3 regions of the Mesorhizobium sp. B3-1-9 genome follow, and region 2 is predicted to be linked to each of the others. Evidence: predicted binding sites of a transcription regulator. Region 2 holds the regulator's gene; each other region holds the start of a gene.
What was found. Region 2 encodes LexA, which represses DNA repair genes until DNA is damaged. Its sites were predicted from a motif close to TGTTCNNNNTGTGTTCNG; they were not measured.
Positions count from the first base shown of each region.

Region 1: the regulator LexA is predicted to act here: its motif matches at 2,767-2,784, upstream of ruvC (crossover junction endodeoxyribonuclease RuvC).
Region 3: the regulator LexA is predicted to act here: its motif matches at 1,499-1,516, upstream of recA (recombinase RecA).

Region 1 is NZ_VFTJ01000016.1:27,022-32,936, forward strand. It holds gene FJW07_RS23485 (DUF2269 family protein) at 1-221, opposite strand, end outside; gene FJW07_RS23490 (DUF1465 family protein) at 783-1,313, shown strand; gene FJW07_RS23495 (glycosyltransferase family 2 protein) at 1,624-2,688, shown strand; gene ruvC (crossover junction endodeoxyribonuclease RuvC) at 2,826-3,335, shown strand; gene ruvA (Holliday junction branch migration protein RuvA) at 3,346-3,966, shown strand; gene ruvB (Holliday junction branch migration DNA helicase RuvB) at 4,010-5,047, shown strand; gene FJW07_RS23515 (metallophosphoesterase) at 5,181-5,915, shown strand, end outside.
Region 2 is NZ_VFTJ01000006.1:46,812-52,726, reverse strand. It holds gene gltX (glutamate--tRNA ligase) at 1-964, opposite strand, end outside; gene FJW07_RS12770 (ComEC/Rec2 family competence protein) at 1,068-3,509, shown strand; gene lexA (transcriptional repressor LexA) at 3,550-4,284, opposite strand; gene kynU (kynureninase) at 4,734-5,915, shown strand, end outside.
Region 3 is NZ_VFTJ01000006.1:249,985-255,899, forward strand. It holds gene recA (recombinase RecA) at 343-1,440, opposite strand; gene FJW07_RS13815 (carbohydrate kinase family protein) at 1,722-2,660, shown strand; gene FJW07_RS13820 (pseudouridine-5'-phosphate glycosidase) at 2,700-3,617, shown strand; gene FJW07_RS13830 (TfoX/Sxy family protein) at 3,873-4,196, opposite strand; partial or broken gene FJW07_RS13835 (GFA family protein) at 4,286-4,782, shown strand; gene FJW07_RS13840 (RidA family protein) at 4,798-5,256, shown strand; gene sufA (Fe-S cluster assembly scaffold SufA) at 5,279-5,659, opposite strand; gene FJW07_RS13850 (SUF system Fe-S cluster assembly protein) at 5,748-5,915, opposite strand, start outside.

The DNA of each region.
Region 1 (5,915 bases), on a different contig from region 2:
CAGAAGCCGCACATGATGAGGCCAAAGACCAGCGTCAGCATCGACATCGGCGCGAAGAACCTGCCGCCGAGCTGCCCGCTGGCGCGCATAGCCTGCAGCTTGTCCTCGATGTTGCCGGCACGCTCGGCCAGCACGCCGAGCAGGAACAGCACGAAGCCGCCGCCGACCCACAAAACGGCCGAAACGATGTGAAGGAATTTGACGATCGAATACCAATCCATGATCTGCTCCCGGATATCCCGCATGATTTCGAGCGGCGCGGATTTGCGCGCCGCTTCAGAGGAGCGGGCTTTTGCGTGGCGCGTGTTTCGGAACGATGTCGCGGCGGCAGCCAACATGTTTCGAAGGCCGCGATGACAGCATCCGAAATCCGGTTTTCGGGCGATCCCGCGCGGCGAGGCCGGCTGTCCTGTTCCGGCACAGAAAAGCGCGGTCGCTTAAAAAATCGTCGCCGTGTTAAGGGTTCATTAAGCTTTACGGGCGTTTACTATGCGCATCCAGTTTTGCTGGATTCTTACCGAGTGGTTGGAGCCACTTTGTTTGACGCCTCCCTGTTAAACTCCTGAGAGCCGCCTTATCCGCGGCTCTTTTTTTGTCCGCGGGCGGCAAGCCGGTGCCATCCGCTTTGCGGATGGCTGGAACGAGGCCGGCGTTAACCGTTTGTTAAACATGCGCTTGCCTTCATGGGCATCGAAGCGCATTTTCAAGCCTCAGTCATTTAGGGTGCGGGCCGCGTCGGCAAGGATTGCCGAATCGGCCGACGGCAGTGCAGGGGCGTATCGATGAACGAGCCTTCGAAGGGCAGCGCGAAAACCATCAAATTGGCGGAGCGCCGGGTTTTCTCCCAATCCTTCAAGCCGCTCTACCAGGAAGGCATGGGGCTGGTCGAGCAGGCCGCCGAATATCTCGACGGCAAGGGCAGGCTCGAAGCCAAGAAATTGTCGCGCACGGCGGCGACGCTCTATGCGGCCGAGTCGATGCGGCTGACCACAAGGCTCATGCAGGTCGCCTCGTGGCTGCTTTTGCAGCGGGCGGCGAATTCCGGCGAGATGACGCGCGACCAGGTGGCCTCGGAGAAATCCAAGGTGCGGCTCGACACCGCCTCTGCGCATGACGAGGCGCTCGGCTGGAAAGAGCTGCCCAAGGATTTTCTGGACCTCGTGACGCGCTCGCTGCGCCTGCAGGCGCTGGTGCGGCGCATGGACGAGGAAATCTATGGCGGCGTCATCAACGAGACGCACGCCCCCAGCCGGCGGGCCAACCCGGTTTCCGACCAGATCAGTCTCTTGAATACGGCTTTCGCGCGCGGCTGAAATCGCGTTTGCAACAAACGCCGCGATAGCGGCGCGCGGGAAGCGGGAACCCACATCGTTCAATCGAGGCGCGATCTGGCGAGCCGCGATCGTGGCCGCAAGTCGAGCGCCTGCGACCCCGACTGCTCTTCGGTACTACGGTAACCGTCGTTGCATCGAAGGCCATGCCGGCCTTCGCGAGAAATATCGCCCTTGTCTCGAAGCGATGGGCCCCTAGTTGGAGCCGTTCGCCGCAGCCGGGTCGACCCGAGCCGGTTTTGCAAGAAAATCACCGTCACTGTGACCAAAGCAGATTGCGAGGCTTGATCCCGTGCATTCGCCATTGGACCGCATCCCGGTATCGATCATCATCCCCAATTATAACTACGAACAGTTTCTTGGACGCGCCATCGACAGTGCGTTGGAGCAGGACCACCGAAATGTCGAGGTCGTGGTCGTCGACGACGCATCGACGGACGCGTCGGTGGCCGTCATCGAATCCTACGGCGACAAGATCCGTTCGTGCCTCAGGCGCAGGAATGGCGGACATGCCGCTGCTTTCAATACGGGGTTCGAGGCGAGCACCGGGGAGATCGTTCTTTTCCTCGACGCCGACGATTATCTCTATCCGAACGCCGTCTCCGAGGTCCTGGACGAGTGGGACGCGGATGTCGCCCAGGCGCAATTCAGATTGCACCTCGTCGATGAGGACCAACGTATCAAGGATGTCTTTCCACCCCCGGAACAGCCGTTCGACTCGGGCGACGTCGTCCCGGAATTGTTGCGAAAGGGGCGCTACCGTACGACGGTGACGAGCGGGCTGGCGTTCGACCGCGAGGCGCTGGACCCGATAATGCCCATGCCCGAAAGCGATTTCCGGCAAGGCGCCGATGGCTATCTCGCGACGCTCGCGCCGCTGCACGGGGAGGTGAAATCCATCGACACCTGCCTTGGCGCCTACCGCATCCACGGTTCCAACCATTCGGTCTTTGCCGAAAAGCTTGCCGAGCGGGCGCGCTGGCGCGTGGCGCATGACTTCCGGCGCCTTGAAGCCTTGTCCGACCGGGCGGCCGAGATCGGTCTGACCGTACCGCCGGATGCCGGCCTTCGCGATCCGGTTCATCTGGAAGAGCGACTGGCCTCGCTTTGCGTCGACGAGCCCCGGCATCCGGTCGCGACCGACTCCCGGCTGGGACTGGCGAAAGCGGGCGCCGCCGCCAGTCTGGAAATGAACGCATCCTGGCGGCGGCGGGCTGCGCTGGCAGCCTGGTTCCTCTGCATTGGGCTCCTGCCGCGGCGCATGGGAAATGCAGTCCTGGCATGGAAGCTTGTCGCGTCGTCGAGGCCGGCATTTCTCACGCGGCTGTCGAAAACCATCCGTCGCGTGACGAACTAAATTAGATCCGGATTTCGGGCCTGCCAGCCCGTGAACGCCAGCTTGATGGGATTTCGAATGCGTTCTTAAGATCGCGATTGTTTCTGGTTTGTTCACATTTCGCTGGCATCGCTTGCCGCCACGGCTAGACTTGGCGCATGGGGGAAGCGATTCGCATCATCGGCATCGATCCGGGGCTGAGGCGCACCGGTTGGGGTATTGTCGACAGCGTGGGCAATTCGCTGCGCTTCGTCGCGTCCGGCACGGTGCGGTCCGACGAAAAGGAGTCGTTGGCGACAAGACTCTGCCAGTTGCATGACGGTTTGGCCGAGGTGCTGCACCAAGCCATGCCGCATGAGGCAGCGGTCGAGCAGACTTTCGTCAACAAGGATGCCACGGCGACGCTGAAGCTCGGCCAGGCGCGCGGTATTGCCATGCTGGTGCCGGCGCGTGCCGGGCTGGTGGTCGCCGAATATGCCCCCAATGCGGTCAAGAAGGCGGTTATCGGCGTCGGCCACGGCGAGAAGAAGCAAATCCATATGATGGTCAAGGTGCTGATGCCGAAGGCGATCTTCGATACCGACGATGCTGCCGACGCTTTGGCCATCGCCATCTGCCATGCGCATCACCGCCAAAGCGTCGCCTACCGGATGGCAGCGCTGGCGTGAGGGGACAATCATGATCGGCAAGCTCAAGGGCACGCTGGACGAGATCGACGAGGACTCCTGCCTCGTCGACGTGCACGGCGTCGGCTATGTCGCGCATTGCTCGGCGCGCACGCTGGCGTCGCTGCCGTCGCCGGGCGAGGCGGTGGTGCTGTTCATCGAGACCTATGTGCGCGAGGACATGATCCGGCTCTACGGCTTTCAGTCGGCGCTGGAGCGCGAGTGGTTCCGGCTTTTGATGAACAATGTGCAGGGCGTCGGTGCCAAGGTGGCGCTGGCCATCCTGTCGACGCTGGCGCCGGCCGACCTCGCCAATGCGATCGCGCTGCGCGACATCGCCATGGTCTCCAGGGCGCCAGGCGTCGGCAAGAAGGTGGCGGAGCGCATCGTCACCGAATTGCGCACCAAGGCGCCTGCCTATGCGGGCGCGGCCAGCGGCACGATCGGCCTCAAGCAGGAGCTCGGCGAAGGCGTCGCGGCGGCACCGATTACAGATGCGGTCTCCGCGCTGGTCAATCTCGGCTATTCGCGCGACATCGCGGCGAACGCGGTTGCGGCAGCGCTGAAATCGGCCGGCGAGGGCGCGGATGCATCCAAGCTGATCCGCTTCGGCCTTAAGGAACTGGCGCGGTGAGGCGGCGCTTGTTCCGTTGTCGGTCCTATGCAAGGAAGGCGGCATGAGCCTTTCGCCCCGCCTCATTGCCCCCGACAAGCGCGGTGAGGATGCCGACCAGACCTTGCGGCCGCAGTCGCTCGACGAGTTCGTCGGCCAGGCGGCGGTGCGCGCCAATCTCAAGGTCTTCGTCGATGCCGCCAAGGGCCGCGGCGAGGCGCTCGACCATGTGCTGTTCGTCGGTCCGCCGGGGCTCGGCAAGACGACGCTGGCGCAGATCATGGCGCGCGAGCTCGGCGTCAATTTCCGCTCGACCTCGGGTCCGGTTATCGCCAAGGCGGGCGATCTGGCGGCGCTGCTCACCAATCTGGAGGAGCGCGACGTGCTCTTCATCGACGAGATCCATCGGCTCAATCCGGCGGTCGAGGAAATCCTCTATCCGGCGATGGAGGATTTCCAGCTCGACCTGATCATCGGCGAGGGGCCGGCGGCGCGCTCGGTCAAGATCGACCTCGCCCGTTTCACGCTGGTCGCGGCGACGACCCGGCTTGGGCTCCTGACCAATCCGCTGCGCGATCGTTTCGGCATTCCCGTCCGGCTCAATTTCTATACGGTCGAGGAGCTGGAGCAGATCGTGCGGCGCGGCGCCCGCATCCTGTCGATGCCGCTTGGCGACGATGGCGCGCTGGAGATCGCGCGCCGCGCGCGCGGCACGCCGCGCATCGCCGGCCGGCTGCTGCGCCGAGTGCGCGATTTCGCCAGCGTCGCGGGGGACGGCCACGTCGACAGGAAGATCGCCGACGAGGCGCTGACAAGGCTGGAGGTCGACGCGCTCGGCCTCGACGCGCTCGACCGCCGCTATCTGTCGATGATCGCGCGCAATTTCGGCGGCGGGCCGGTCGGCATCGAGACGATCGCGGCCGGGCTCTCCGAGCCGCGAGACGCGATCGAGGACATCATCGAGCCCTATCTGATCCAGCAGGGCTTCATCCAGCGCACGCCGCGCGGCCGCGTTCTGACCGCCAATGCCTGGCGCCATCTCCGGCTCGACCCGCCGAAGGATATCGTCCAGCAGCAGATCAGCCTGTTCCAGGAAGAGTAACGCATATTTGTTCGCCGTTTGGCCGCGTAACGGCCCGTCTGCGCAGAATCTGCTCGCCTCGGCCTAGCTGAGGGCGTAATTGCCCCCTTTAAGGCAGCTTCCTGATAGAATCCCAAGGGGCTTGGGCCGATCCATGATCACCAGACGTGGTTTCCTGCGCCTTGTCGGCGGCTCGGCCTTCAGCCTGGTGTCGCTTGGCGCTTATGCCGTCGGCATCGAGCCGATGCTGCTGACCCATGTGAAGCGCTACACGCTGACGCCGCCGCACTGGCCGGCCGGACTCAAGTTGCGCGTCGTGGCGCTGGCCGACATCCATGCCTGCCGGCCCTGGATGACGCCGGAACGGATCGCAGCACTTGCCGAAGAGGCCAATGCGCTGCAGCCGGACGTCATCGTCATGCTGGGCGACTACCCCGCCGGGACCCGGCTGGTGACCGGCTGGGTAAACGCGTCGGAATGGGCGCCCGCGCTGGCCGGGCTCAAGGCGCCGCTCGGCGTGTGGTCTATCCTCGGCAATCACGACTGGTGGGATGATCGCTCGGCGCAAGCGGCCGGGGCAGGGCCGACGATTTCGCGAAAGGCGCTGGAGGCCGTCGGCATTCCGGTGCTGGAGAACGACGTCGTACGCCTGGAAAAGGACGGGCAGGGCTTCTGGATAGCCGGCCTGGCCGACCAGATCGCCCTGTTGCCGGACAAGGCCAAGGGCCGCAGGGGGCTCACCGGTCTCGACGATCTTCCCGGCACGCTGGCCAAGGTTGGCGACACTGCTCCCATCATCCTGCTCGCGCATGAGCCGGATATTTTTCCGAAAGTGCCCTGGAGGGTTTCGCTGACGCTGTCCGGTCATACGCATGGCGGACAGGTGCGG
Region 2 (5,915 bases):
ACGCATGGTCATCCATCTTGCGCATATGGACGCCGTTCAGCGCCTCGAGCTTGGCGAAGTCGAAGCGCGCCGCGCCCTTGTTGACGTCGCCGATGTCGAACCACGCGACCATATCCTTGACCGACATCACCTCGTCGTCGCCATGGCTCCAGCCGAGCCTGGCCAGATAGTTGAGCAGAGCCTCGGGCAGATAACCCATGGCGCGATAGGCCTCGACGCCGAGCGCGCCGTGCCGCTTCGACAGCTTGGCGCCGTCGGCGCCGTGGATCAGCGGGATGTGCGACATCGACGGCACATCCCAGCCCATGGCGTCGTAGATCACCGTCTGGCGCGCGGCATTGGTCAGGTGATCGTCGCCGCGGATGATGTGGGTGACGCCCATGTCGTGATCGTCGACGACGACGGCATGCATGTAGGTCGGGACGCCGTCGGAACGCAGGATGATGAAGTCGTCGAGATCCTTGTTCGGGAAGCGCACCTCGCCCTGCACGCGGTCGTTGACGATCGTCACGCCTTCGGTCGGCGCCTTGATGCGGATCGCACCCTTGACGCCTGCCGGCGCCTCGGAGGGGCCGCGGTCGCGCCACTGGCCGTTGTAGCGCGGCGGCAGGCCCTTGGCGCGGGCCGCCTCGCGCATCGCCTCCAGCTCGGCCGGCGTCTCATAGGCGTAATAGGCCTTGCCCATGCGCACGAGCTCCTCGGCGACCTCGCGATGACGCGGCGCGCGCTCGAACTGCGAGACGGCCTCGCCGTCCCAGGAGAGGCCAAGCCAGGTCAGCCCGTCGAGAATGGCGGCGGTGGCAGCTTCGGTGGAGCGTTCGCGATCGGTATCCTCGATGCGCAACAGCATCGTGCCGGCGGTGTGCCTGGCATAGAGCCAGTTGAACAGCGCCGTACGCGCCCCGCCAATATGCAGGTAGCCTGTGGGCGAGGGGGCAAAACGGGTGACGACCTTGTCGGACATGGAACTCTCGAGGAAGCACTGAAAAAATGCATGTTTCGCGCGGACTTCCACGCGACCGGCGTTCATGTAGCATAGGCGGTCTGGGGCGCAAGGGGCAGACCCGATGGCTGGACGTGGCCGGGGCGCGGAGGAGGGCGGGGGAACGACAGCTGGCGTCAGCGAACGCCTGATGTTTGCCCATGCCGCGCCCGAAGAGGGAGCGCCGGTTTCGCTTCCGGAGCCGCGGGCACCTACCGAGTTTATGCCCCCCGGTGACGGTGCAATAACGGCGAGCGTCGGCCGAATCCGCAAACAGCTTGGCCGCGCCTCGCTTCCCGCATTGCGCCGAAGCATCGGCACCGCTGCCGCCACCGAGCTCGACCGCGGCATCGGCTTCCTGCTGGTGCCGGTGTTTTTGGCCGCCGGCGTCATCTATTACTTCTCGCTGAGCGTCGAGCCGGATCTCTACAGGCCGCTTGCGGCAGTGGCCCTGATGGCAGTCTGCGCGGCGGTCTCACATTCCCGGCACAGAACGCACCTTGTCTTCATGGCGGCGTTTTTCTGCGCCTTGGGCTTTCTCGCGGCCAAGGTCGAGACCTGGCGGATGGCAACCCCGATGCTGGGTTCGGAAATCCAGACACGGCTGATGGGTCGCCTCGTCACCGCCGAGGCGATGGCCAATGGCCGTGTCCGGCTCACCATAGATCTCATATCCACGGAGGATCCGAAGCTGCGCTATGCGCCGGACCGCGTCCGGCTGTCGGCCCGCAGGATCCCGCCCGGCATGACAGCCGGGTCGATGCTGACCGGCTATGCCAAGCTGCTGCCGCCGACAGGTCCGGTTCGGCCGGACAGCTACGACTTTTCCTTCGACAGCTATTTTGCCGGCATTGGCGGCAGCGGCTTTTTCCTGGGTGATCCAAAGCTGATTGCGCCGGTGGAGGCGCCGTTTGGCGCGCGCATCGCATCGGCAGTGGAAAACGCGCGCGAAGGAATCGCCGATCACATCAGGAGCGCCATCGGCGGGTCCGAAGGCGAGATCGCAGCGGCGCTGATCGTCGGCGTTCGTGCCGGCATTCCGGAAGCCATCAACGAGTCGATGCGGCGAACCGGCATCTACCACATCATCTCGATCTCAGGCCTGCATATGGCGCTGGTCGCCGGCACGATCATGGTCCTTTTGCGCGGCGCCTTCGCGCTGTTTCCGGATTTCTCGTCGCGGCGGCCGGTGAAGAAATATGCCGCTGCAATCGCGCTGCTCTCGATCGCCGCCTACCTCGTGATCTCCGGCATCGTGGTGGCGGCCGAGCGGAGTTTCATCATGCTGGCCGTGATGCTCGCCGCCGTGCTCTTCGACCGCGCGGCGCTCACCATGCGCAACCTGGCGATCTCGGCCATCGCCGTTATCCTTGTCTCGCCGCACGAAGTGGTCGGCCCGAGCTTCCAGATGTCCTTCGCCGCCACCGCTGCGCTGGTCGGCGCCTATGCCGGTTTTGCCGACTATCGCGCCGGCAAAACGACCGCGCCGCCGGCAAAGCGTTCGTTCCTCGGCTTCGTATCGCGAAAACTGGCGATTGGAGTAGGTGGTGCCGCCGTGACGTCGCTCATCGCGGGCAGCGCGACATTGTTGTTTGCGATCTGGCACTTCCAGCGCGTATCGCCGCTCAGCCTGCTGGCCAATCTGTCGGTCATGCCGATCGTCTCACTGATCGTCATGCCGTTCGCCGTGTTGAGCGCGCTGGCCATGCCCTTCGGCTTCGACGGCCCCTTCCTCTTTGTCATGGGCAAAGGCCTGACGGCGATGATCGCCATTTCGGCGTGGATCTCCGAGCGCTCACCAGTCGACGCCGTCGGGCTGATCTCGATCCAGTCGGTGCTGCTGGCGACGGTCGCGCTGGTCATCGCGACGATGGCCACCACCTGGCTGAGGCTTGCCGCCGTACCCTTCGCGCTCGCCGCGCTGCTGGCCATTCCGCATGTCCGCGCCCCGGATGTGCTTGTCTCGGAGGATGCGCATCTGGTGGCGATGCCGATCGGCGGCGGCGAGCTTGCCATCAACCGCACGCGCTCCAACGACTTCACCACGGACAACTGGAAACGGGCGCTGAAAGCCGAGGAAATCGTACCGCCGGAGACGTTCGCTAAAGACGCCCTCGACATCGCCGATCCCGTCGACCTGCCGCCCGGCTCGCCCTTCTACTGCATCGGCGACCTCTGCATCGGCCGGCATCCTTCCGGTGCCATCGTCGCGCTCGCCGAGAACCGCGCCAGCGCCCGGCCTGCTTGCGGTTTCGCCGACCTCATCGTCATCGACGACGCCACGGCCTACAATCCATGCCGCGATCCGCGCGTGCTCGTCGTCACCAAGCGGCAGCTGGCACGCGACGGCAGCGCCGCCATCTTCTTTGATCCGCAATCGGCAACCGCGCGGCCAACCGTTCGCTACGCGGTCGAAGAACCGTACCGACCCTGGCACGAGCAGCGGAAATACGCGCGTGAGGCGAGGGGGCTGCCGCCCTATCAACGACCGGAAAAGCCGGCGGTCGCGCCGCAGCCTACAGAATAGATGGCACACAGTTCCGGCGAAGACCGCCGCGCGGTTCTGCTCAGTAACGGCGGATGAGTCCGACGAGCTTACCCTGAACCTTGACCCGGTCCGGTCCGAAGATACGGGTCTCGTACGCCGGGTTGGCGGCCTCGAGCGCGATCGAGGCACCCTTGCGACGAAACCGCTTCAGGGTCGCTTCCTCGTCGTCGACCAGCGCCACCACGATCTCGCCCGGACTTGCCGTATTGGCGTTGCGGATTATGACCGTATCGCCGTCGAAGATACCGGCCTCGATCATCGAGTCGCCCTTGACCTCCAGCGCATAATGCTCGCCGCCCATGATCATGTCCGGCGGCACCGAGATCGAATGCGTCTGGTGCTGGATGGCGTCTATCGGCACGCCAGCGGCGATGCGGCCCATCACCGGAATGGACACGGCCGAAACAGCGTCGTCGTCATTGCTGGGTGTCGGCGTGCGCGACGGCGCCGCCGGCTTGACCTGGCGTCCGAGATTGCCCTGGCCGCCCTGGATGACGCTCGGCGAAAACTTTCTCGCGGCATTCAGGCCAGGCGCGATCGAGTCGGGCAGCCGCAGCACTTCAAGCGCGCGCGCCCGGTTCGGCAGCCGGCGAATGAAGCCGCGCTCTTCCAGCGCCGTGATCAGCCGATGGATGCCCGATTTGGAGGCGAGGTCGAGCGCTTCCTTCATCTCGTCGAAAGACGGCGGAATCCCGCTCTCCTTGAGGCGTTCATGGATGAACATCAGCAGTTCATGTTGTTTGCGCGTCAGCATGGCGGCCCCCTTGGGTTCTGAAACCGGAATCAGAAAAACAAACCCAGAACAAACACTATCTGTTCCAGTTGTGTTCCGCAACCGTTTAAAGTTTAGTGAATTTGTTGAGGCTTCGGAAACAATGTTGCATCCAAGGGATACCTGGCCGAGTCAGGTCAGCGGTATCATTGATTCCGCTCGATTATGCGGCCCTCCTTAAGCTGAAGCGCGGTCGAACACCATCACAAAGGCGCGGGCGGGATCGCTTCGGCTCTTGCGCGAACGTGCTTCACCGTGAACGAAACGGACCCAAAATGCCAACTTCGGCAATGAATCCGATCCATGGTCTTCGCCGTCTATGGACCAGCTAACATAGCGCAGAAGGTTCTTGCCGTGGCACGGACGGTGGTGAGACAACCGCCCTTGGCCAACCGTGAGAGGCGCCATGCCGAAATGGAGGCGGCAGCATGATGGGGGGAATTCCTGATCTCGCCGAGATCGAGGCGATGGATGCAGCGGATCCGCTGCGCGCCCTGCGCGATCGCTTCGTCCTGCCGGAGGGGGTGATCTACCTCGACGGGAATTCGTTGGGAGCGGCCTCGCACGCCGCATTCGACGAGTTGCGCAAGGCAGCTGCCGAGGAGTGGGCGCATGACCTCATTCGTGCCTGGAACAAGGACGGATGGTTCGACATGCCGGTCGAGCTGGGCGACCAGCTCGGGCGCCTGATCGGCGCGGCGCCGGGCCAGACCGTGGTCTGCGACACCACGTCGATCAACATCTACAAAGTGCTGCACGCGGCGATGGCGATGCGGCCGGACCGAACCGTGATCGTTGCCGAGGGCGACAGTTTTCCGACCGATATCTATATGGCCGAAGGCGTGGCCTCGACCGGAAAGAACACTGTCCTGCGCCTGGCTGGCGTGGACGCGCCGAGCATCGAGGAACTGATCGACGGACGCGTGGCGGTGGTGTTGGTCAACCACGTCAATTACAAATCCGGCGAGTTGCGCGACATGGCGGCGCTTACGCGCATGGCGCATGACGCGGGTGCGCTGATCGTATGGGATCTCTGCCACAGCGCGGGCGCCATGCCGGTTGAACTTGACAGGGCAAGCGCCGATTTCGCCGTCGGCTGCACCTATAAATATCTCAATGGCGGGCCAGGTTCTCCTGCCTTCATCTATGCGGCCGAGCGGCATCTTGCCGATGTGCGGCAGCCGCTCAGCGGGTGGTGGAGCCATGCACGGCCGTTCGCCTTCGAGCAAGCCTATGCGCCAGGCACCGGCATCCGCCGATTTCTGTGCGGCACGCAGCCGGTCCTGTCGATGCGGACGCTGAAAGGCGCGCTCGACATCTGGAACGGCGTGGACCTGGCGACGGTGCGGAGGAAGAGCATTGCGCTGGCCGATCTGTTCATCGAACTCGTCGAAGCACGGTGCGGCGGTTACGATCTTACGCTGGAAAGCACCCGCGACGGCGCCAAACGCGGCAGCCAGATTTCCTTCATTCACCAGCATGGCTACCAGATCATGCGGGCCCTGATCGAACGCGGCGTGATCGGTGATTTTCGGGCGCCGTCGACCATGCGCTTCGGTTTTACCCCGCTCTATGTCGGCTACAGGGATGTGTGGAATGCCGTCGAAGTGCTC
Region 3 (5,915 bases), 200 kb from region 2:
CTGTCCAGAAACACGGAGTTAGTGCATGTCGCGCAAAAGTGACCTCGGTTTTGCGACAACGACATGCATCAAGCAACGACCTAAAGCGCGTCGCGTGAATCCGTTTCGACGCGACGCGCTTTAGGTCAATCCGCCGGCGAGCGACGGCCCGGCGCCGCCTGCAAAATGCAAAACCGCCGGCGCGAAGGCCGGCGGTTCGGGTATGCAATACTCAAGAACTCGATTACATAAGTATAAGACGATAAACAAGGATTGTGGCCGAACTCCGGCTAAGCCGACGAATAGCTTTCGCCCAATCCCGAACAGGAAACTGCTGGGCGGTCTTCCTGCAACGAACCGGCCCTACAAGGCGCCGGCTTCGTCCTCGAAACCGTCGTCGCCGCCTTCGGAGCCGCCATTCTCGAGGAATTTCTCGGCGATCAGCCCGGCATTCTGGCGCAATGCAAGTTCGACCTCACGCGCCGTATCGGGATTGTCGCGCAGGAACAGTTTTGCGTTCTCGCGACCCTGGCCGAGGCGCTGCGAATTGTAGGAGAACCAGGCGCCCGACTTCTCGATGACGCCAGCCTTGACGCCGAGATCGATCAGCTCGCCAGTCTTCGACACGCCCTCACCATACATGATGTCGAACTCGACCACCTTGAAGGGCGGGGCCAGCTTGTTCTTCACCACCTTGACGCGGGTCTGGTTGCCGACGACCTCGTCGCGGTCCTTGACCGAGCCGATGCGGCGGATGTCGAGGCGCACCGAGGCGTAGAATTTCAGCGCGTTGCCGCCGGTGGTCGTCTCGGGCGAGCCGAACATGACGCCGATCTTCATGCGGATCTGGTTGATGAAGATGACCATTGTGTTGGAGCGCGAGATCGAGGCGGTCAGCTTGCGCAGCGCCTGGCTCATCAGGCGAGCCTGAAGACCGGGCAGCGAATCGCCCATCTCGCCTTCGATTTCGGCCCGCGGCGTCAGTGCCGCCACCGAGTCGACGACCAGCACGTCGATGGCGCCCGAGCGCACCAGCGTGTCGCAGATCTCCAGCGCCTGCTCGCCGGTGTCGGGCTGCGAGATCAAAAGGTTCTCGAGGTCGACGCCAAGCTTGCGGGCATAAACCGGATCGAGCGCGTGCTCGGCATCGACGAAGGCGCAGATACCGCCCTTCTTCTGGGCTTCCGCCACCGTATGCAGCGCCAGCGTCGTCTTGCCCGAGCTTTCCGGCCCGTAAATCTCGATGATGCGGCCGCGCGGCAGGCCGCCGACGCCGAGCGCGATATCGAGACCGAGCGAGCCGGTCGGCACGGTTTCGATCTCGACCACCTGCTCGTTGGCGCCGAGCCGCATGATCGAGCCCTTGCCGAAAGCGCGCTCGATTTGCGACAGCGCCGCATCCAGAGCCTTTGATTTGTCCACTGCCTTATCCTCTACAAGCCGCAAAGAATTCTGAGCCATGATACATCACCCCTTGGTCGTCAATGAAGGCCGGACAATCCGTGATCCCTGCTTGTTTTGTACCTTTTTTGTTCTCATTTGGCAAGAGGCGGCAAGCAGCTGAAAAGCAATCAATATCTGGATATGTTCTTTCTTTGTCCCACCAGGGCTGGAGCGAAACAGAACCACTGGTCCAGAAGAGATTTGATATCCGCATGTCCCGAATCGCGGCGCCGATTGCGGGGCGACGCGCAGAAACCTAGTGTGCGCAGCCAACTATCAACCAAGGTTACCATATCCGCATGCCGACATCCCCAACAATCCTGGCGCTGGGCGGAGCCCATATCGACCGGCGCGGCCAGGTCTCGGGCGCCTATGTGCCCGCCGCTTCGAATCCCGGCATCATGCGCGAGGACGTCGGCGGCGTGGTTTTCAACGCGCTGCGCAGCGTGGTGAAGCGCGGCGTGTCGGCCTCGCTGATATCGGTGCGCGGCGGCGACGCTGCGGCCGACACCGTCGCCTTGGCGATCGACAACGCCGGAATAGCGGACCTCTCGGTGGTGTTCCTCGACCGCACGACGCCGAGCTACACGGCGTTGATCGACGCCGAAGGTGAGCTGATCGTCGGGCTGGCCGACATGGCGCTCTACGATCTTGCCTTCCCCAAGCAGATGAGGCGTTCCAAGGTGCGCGAGGCGATAGCCGCGGCCGACGCCATCCTGTGCGACGCCAACCTGCCGACGGCGGCGCTGGAGCGCCTGGTAGCGCTTGCCGGTGGCCGGCCGGTCTTCGCCATCGCCGTCTCGCCGGCCAAGGTCGTCCGCCTGGCGCCGCTGCTCGACGACCTGTCGCTGCTTTTCATGAACCGCCGCGAAGCCGCCGCGCTGGCCGGCGCCGAGCTATCCGGCGAAACCCTTGTCGACGCGCTCAGGCGGGCCGGCCTGAATGCCGGCGTGGTCACGTCCGGCAGCGCCCCGGTTCTGGGCTTCGACGACACCGGCGTCTTCGAGATCGATCCACCCGCGCCGCGCAAGGTTGCCGACGTGACCGGAGCCGGCGACGCCTTGACCGGCGCAACCGTCGCCGCCTTGCTGCGCGGCCTGCCGCTGCGTGCCGCGCTGCGCGAGGGCCTTGCCGCGGCGATGCTTGCCATCGAGAGCCCGGAGGCCGTTCCGTCCTTCACGGCGGGCAACTTCACGCAGGCGCTCGGCCTTGTGCCGGAGGCGCGGGAGGTGGCATAGGGCCACCAGACATCCACTTCCTCCTGATCGGAGACAGCCGTGACACCCGACACCGCCCGCCCCTTCGTCGACATCCACCCGCCCGTGGCGGAGGCGCTTGCCGCCGGCCGGCCAGTGGTGGCGCTGGAAAGCACCATCATCACCCACGGCATGCCCTACCCCGACAATGGCGCGATGGCCGCCAAGGTCGAACAGATCATCATCGATGGCGGCGCGCTGCCGGCGACGATCGCCGTGGTCGACGGCCGCATCAAGATCGGCCTGTCCGACGGCGAGCGCGAATCGCTTGCCATGACCGGTGACGCCATGAAGCTGTCGCGCGCCGATATCGGCTTCGCCGTCGCTCAAAAGCGTACCGGCGGCACCACCGTTGCGGCCACCATGATCGCCGCGCATATGGCCGGCATAAAGGTCTTCGCCACCGGCGGCATAGGCGGCGTCCACAAAGGCGCGGAAAAGAGCTTCGACATCTCGGCCGATCTCGACGAGCTGGCGCGCACGCCGGTTGTCGTCGTCTCTGCCGGCGCCAAGGCGATCCTCGATATCGAAAAGACGCTGGAAGTGCTGGAGACGCGCGGCGTGCCGGTGATCGGACATGGCTGCGAGACCATGCCCGCCTTCTGGTCGAGGCAGTCGCCCTTCCGCGCGCCGCTGACGCTCAATGCGCCGCAGGACATTGCGCATTTCTATCGCACGCGGCAGGCGCTGGGCCTCGGCGGCGGCATCCTCATCGCCAATCCGGTGCCGCGGAACGACGAGATCCCGGCCGACGAAATGGCCGGCTATATCGAAGCCGCGCAGAAGGCCGCCGAAGCCCAGAACGTCACCGGCAAGGCGGTGACACCGTTCCTTTTGTCGAAGATCCTGGAGCTCACCGGCGGCCGCAGCCTGAAGACCAACATCGCGCTGGTAGAGAACAATGCTCGGCTGGCGGCGGAGATTGCCAAGGCGTTGTAGGCGCGAAACGCTCAGCTACCGGCAGCGATAGCCAAAAGCGAACGCCGCGTTCCGTCACACCCCCTCTGGCCTGCCATCTCCCCCGCAAGGGGCGAGATTAGCAGCTTGGCCGCCGGCATTCTTCTTGCAACGTCGGCGATTGGCGAAAGTCGTGGCGAGGGTCAATCTCGCCCCTTGCGGGGGAGATGTCCGGCAGGACAGAGAGGGGTGCTGTCCCTCGGCATCTCCAAAAGGCCGCCACAACGCCCTCGAAAATTATCTCCCCGCCCTTCGTCCCGCCTCGTAAGCGCGCCGCGCCCATACCGCCATTTCGTCGGGGTCGTCGAAAGCCTCGTCGGGAATGCTCCAGTATGGCATCGCCACCTCCTTGCCGTGCCGCGAGCCTGTATAGGTCCATTGCTTGCAGCCGGCGGCTTCGAAGTCGGGGATGCTCTCCTCGTCGGCCTTGAGCAGCAATTCGCCGCGCACGACGACCGCGACGATGACGCCGTCGCAATAGATGCCCTTGCCCCCGAACAGTTTTCTGATGCTGATCGGTCCCAGGCTTTCGAACAATTCTTCAAGGCGCGCGTTGTCCATGCCGCGATCATCTCATCCGGCATGGGCCTTGTCATCGCCGCAACCAAAAGCATGCTGACAGGTTGAGATCGGAAAACGGAGATCCCGCCATGCCCGTCCTGCTCAAAGGCTCCTGCCGCTGCGGCGCCGTCCGCTTCGAGGTGGAAAGCCACACCCCGGTGCCGTTCATGCTCTGCTACTGCTCGATCTGCCGCAAGCAGCAGGGCGGCGGCGGTTTCGCCATCAATCTCGGCGCCGACTGCGAGAGCTTGATATCAGCGGCAAGCGCAATCTCGGTGTCTACCGCGCCGAGATCGAGGACGACGAGCATCCGCATTGCGAGGTCTCGACCGGCGAACGCAATTTCTGCAGGAAATGCGGCGCAGCGCTGTGGCTCTACGACCCGACCTGGCCGGACCTCGTGCATCCCTTCGCCTCGGCGATCGACAGCGACCTGCCGACGCCGCCGGAAAAGGTGCATCTGATGCTGAAATACAAGGCGAACTGGGTCGAGCCGGTGGTCGGGAAAAAGGACAAGGTGTTCGACGTCTATCCCGAGGAATCGATCGCCGACTGGCACAAACGGACGGGGATGTGGGTGGATTAGCGACAGGAGGCCGAAATGAACCTCACGACGCACAAGAAATTCAAAGGCGATCGTTTGATGCCTTGGGGCAAGGGCACGGTCGTCTCGGACGCGAAGGGATATGTTTTTCTGTCCGGCAACACCGCCACCATCGACGATTACGATCCGTCGAAACACCAAGGGGGCGCCGTTGGCGACGCGGCAACGCAGTGGCGCGAGATCCTCGCGAACATCAAGTCGGATCTGGAGGAGCTTGGCAGCTCGCTCGACCATCTGGTCAAGGTGACGTTCTACGTCAAAGGACCTTTCCCGTCCGGCGGCGTTCTCAGCTCACCCAACTTTCGTCTGGACGTGCTGGACGAATTCTTCGCCGAACATTGCCCGAAGCACTGCAGCCACAACAACCCGCCGCCATCGGAAGTGATCGGCGTCGCCGCCCTGGCGCAGCCGGATCTTGTTGTCGAGCTCGTCGTCATTGCGGCGCTGCCGGACTGAGCGGAAGCGCCGGCGGGCTTGGTCAGGCCGAGGCGCGTGCCTCGGCAAGCGCCTTGAGGTCGGCAGGCTTCAGCTCGACGGATTCGCCGCAGCCGCAGGCCGAGCTCTGGTTCGGATTCCTGAAGGTGAAGCCGGTGCGCAGCGTCGTCTGCTCGAAATCCATCTCGGTGCCAAACAGGAACAACGCCGCTTCCGGCGCGACATAGACATGCGCGCCGTCGCGTTCGATATGGTCGTCCTTGGGGTTCGGCTCGGTGACCAGGTCGACCGTGTATTCCATGCCGGCGCAGCCGCCCTTCTTGATGCCGAGCCGGATGCCATGCGCACCTTCGCGCGTGGCGACGATCTCGCGCACCCGGTCGGCGGCCTTTTCGGTCATCGTGATGACGGCGAAGCGTCCCATATCATTCTCCACGTTCGCGCGGGTTCAAGGCCCGCGGAATGAGTCTGCCCTTAAGATGGTGAAGTTTCACCTAGCGTGCAAGTCAAGCTCAATACCACCCGACCGCGACCTGCGCCTCTTCCGACATGCGGTCGGGCGTCCATGGCGGGTCGAACGTCATGTTGACCTCGACGCCGGAGACGCCTTCGACGGCGCCGACGGCGTTCTCGACCCAGCCAGGCATCTCGCCGGCCACCGGGCAGCCCGGAGCGGTCAG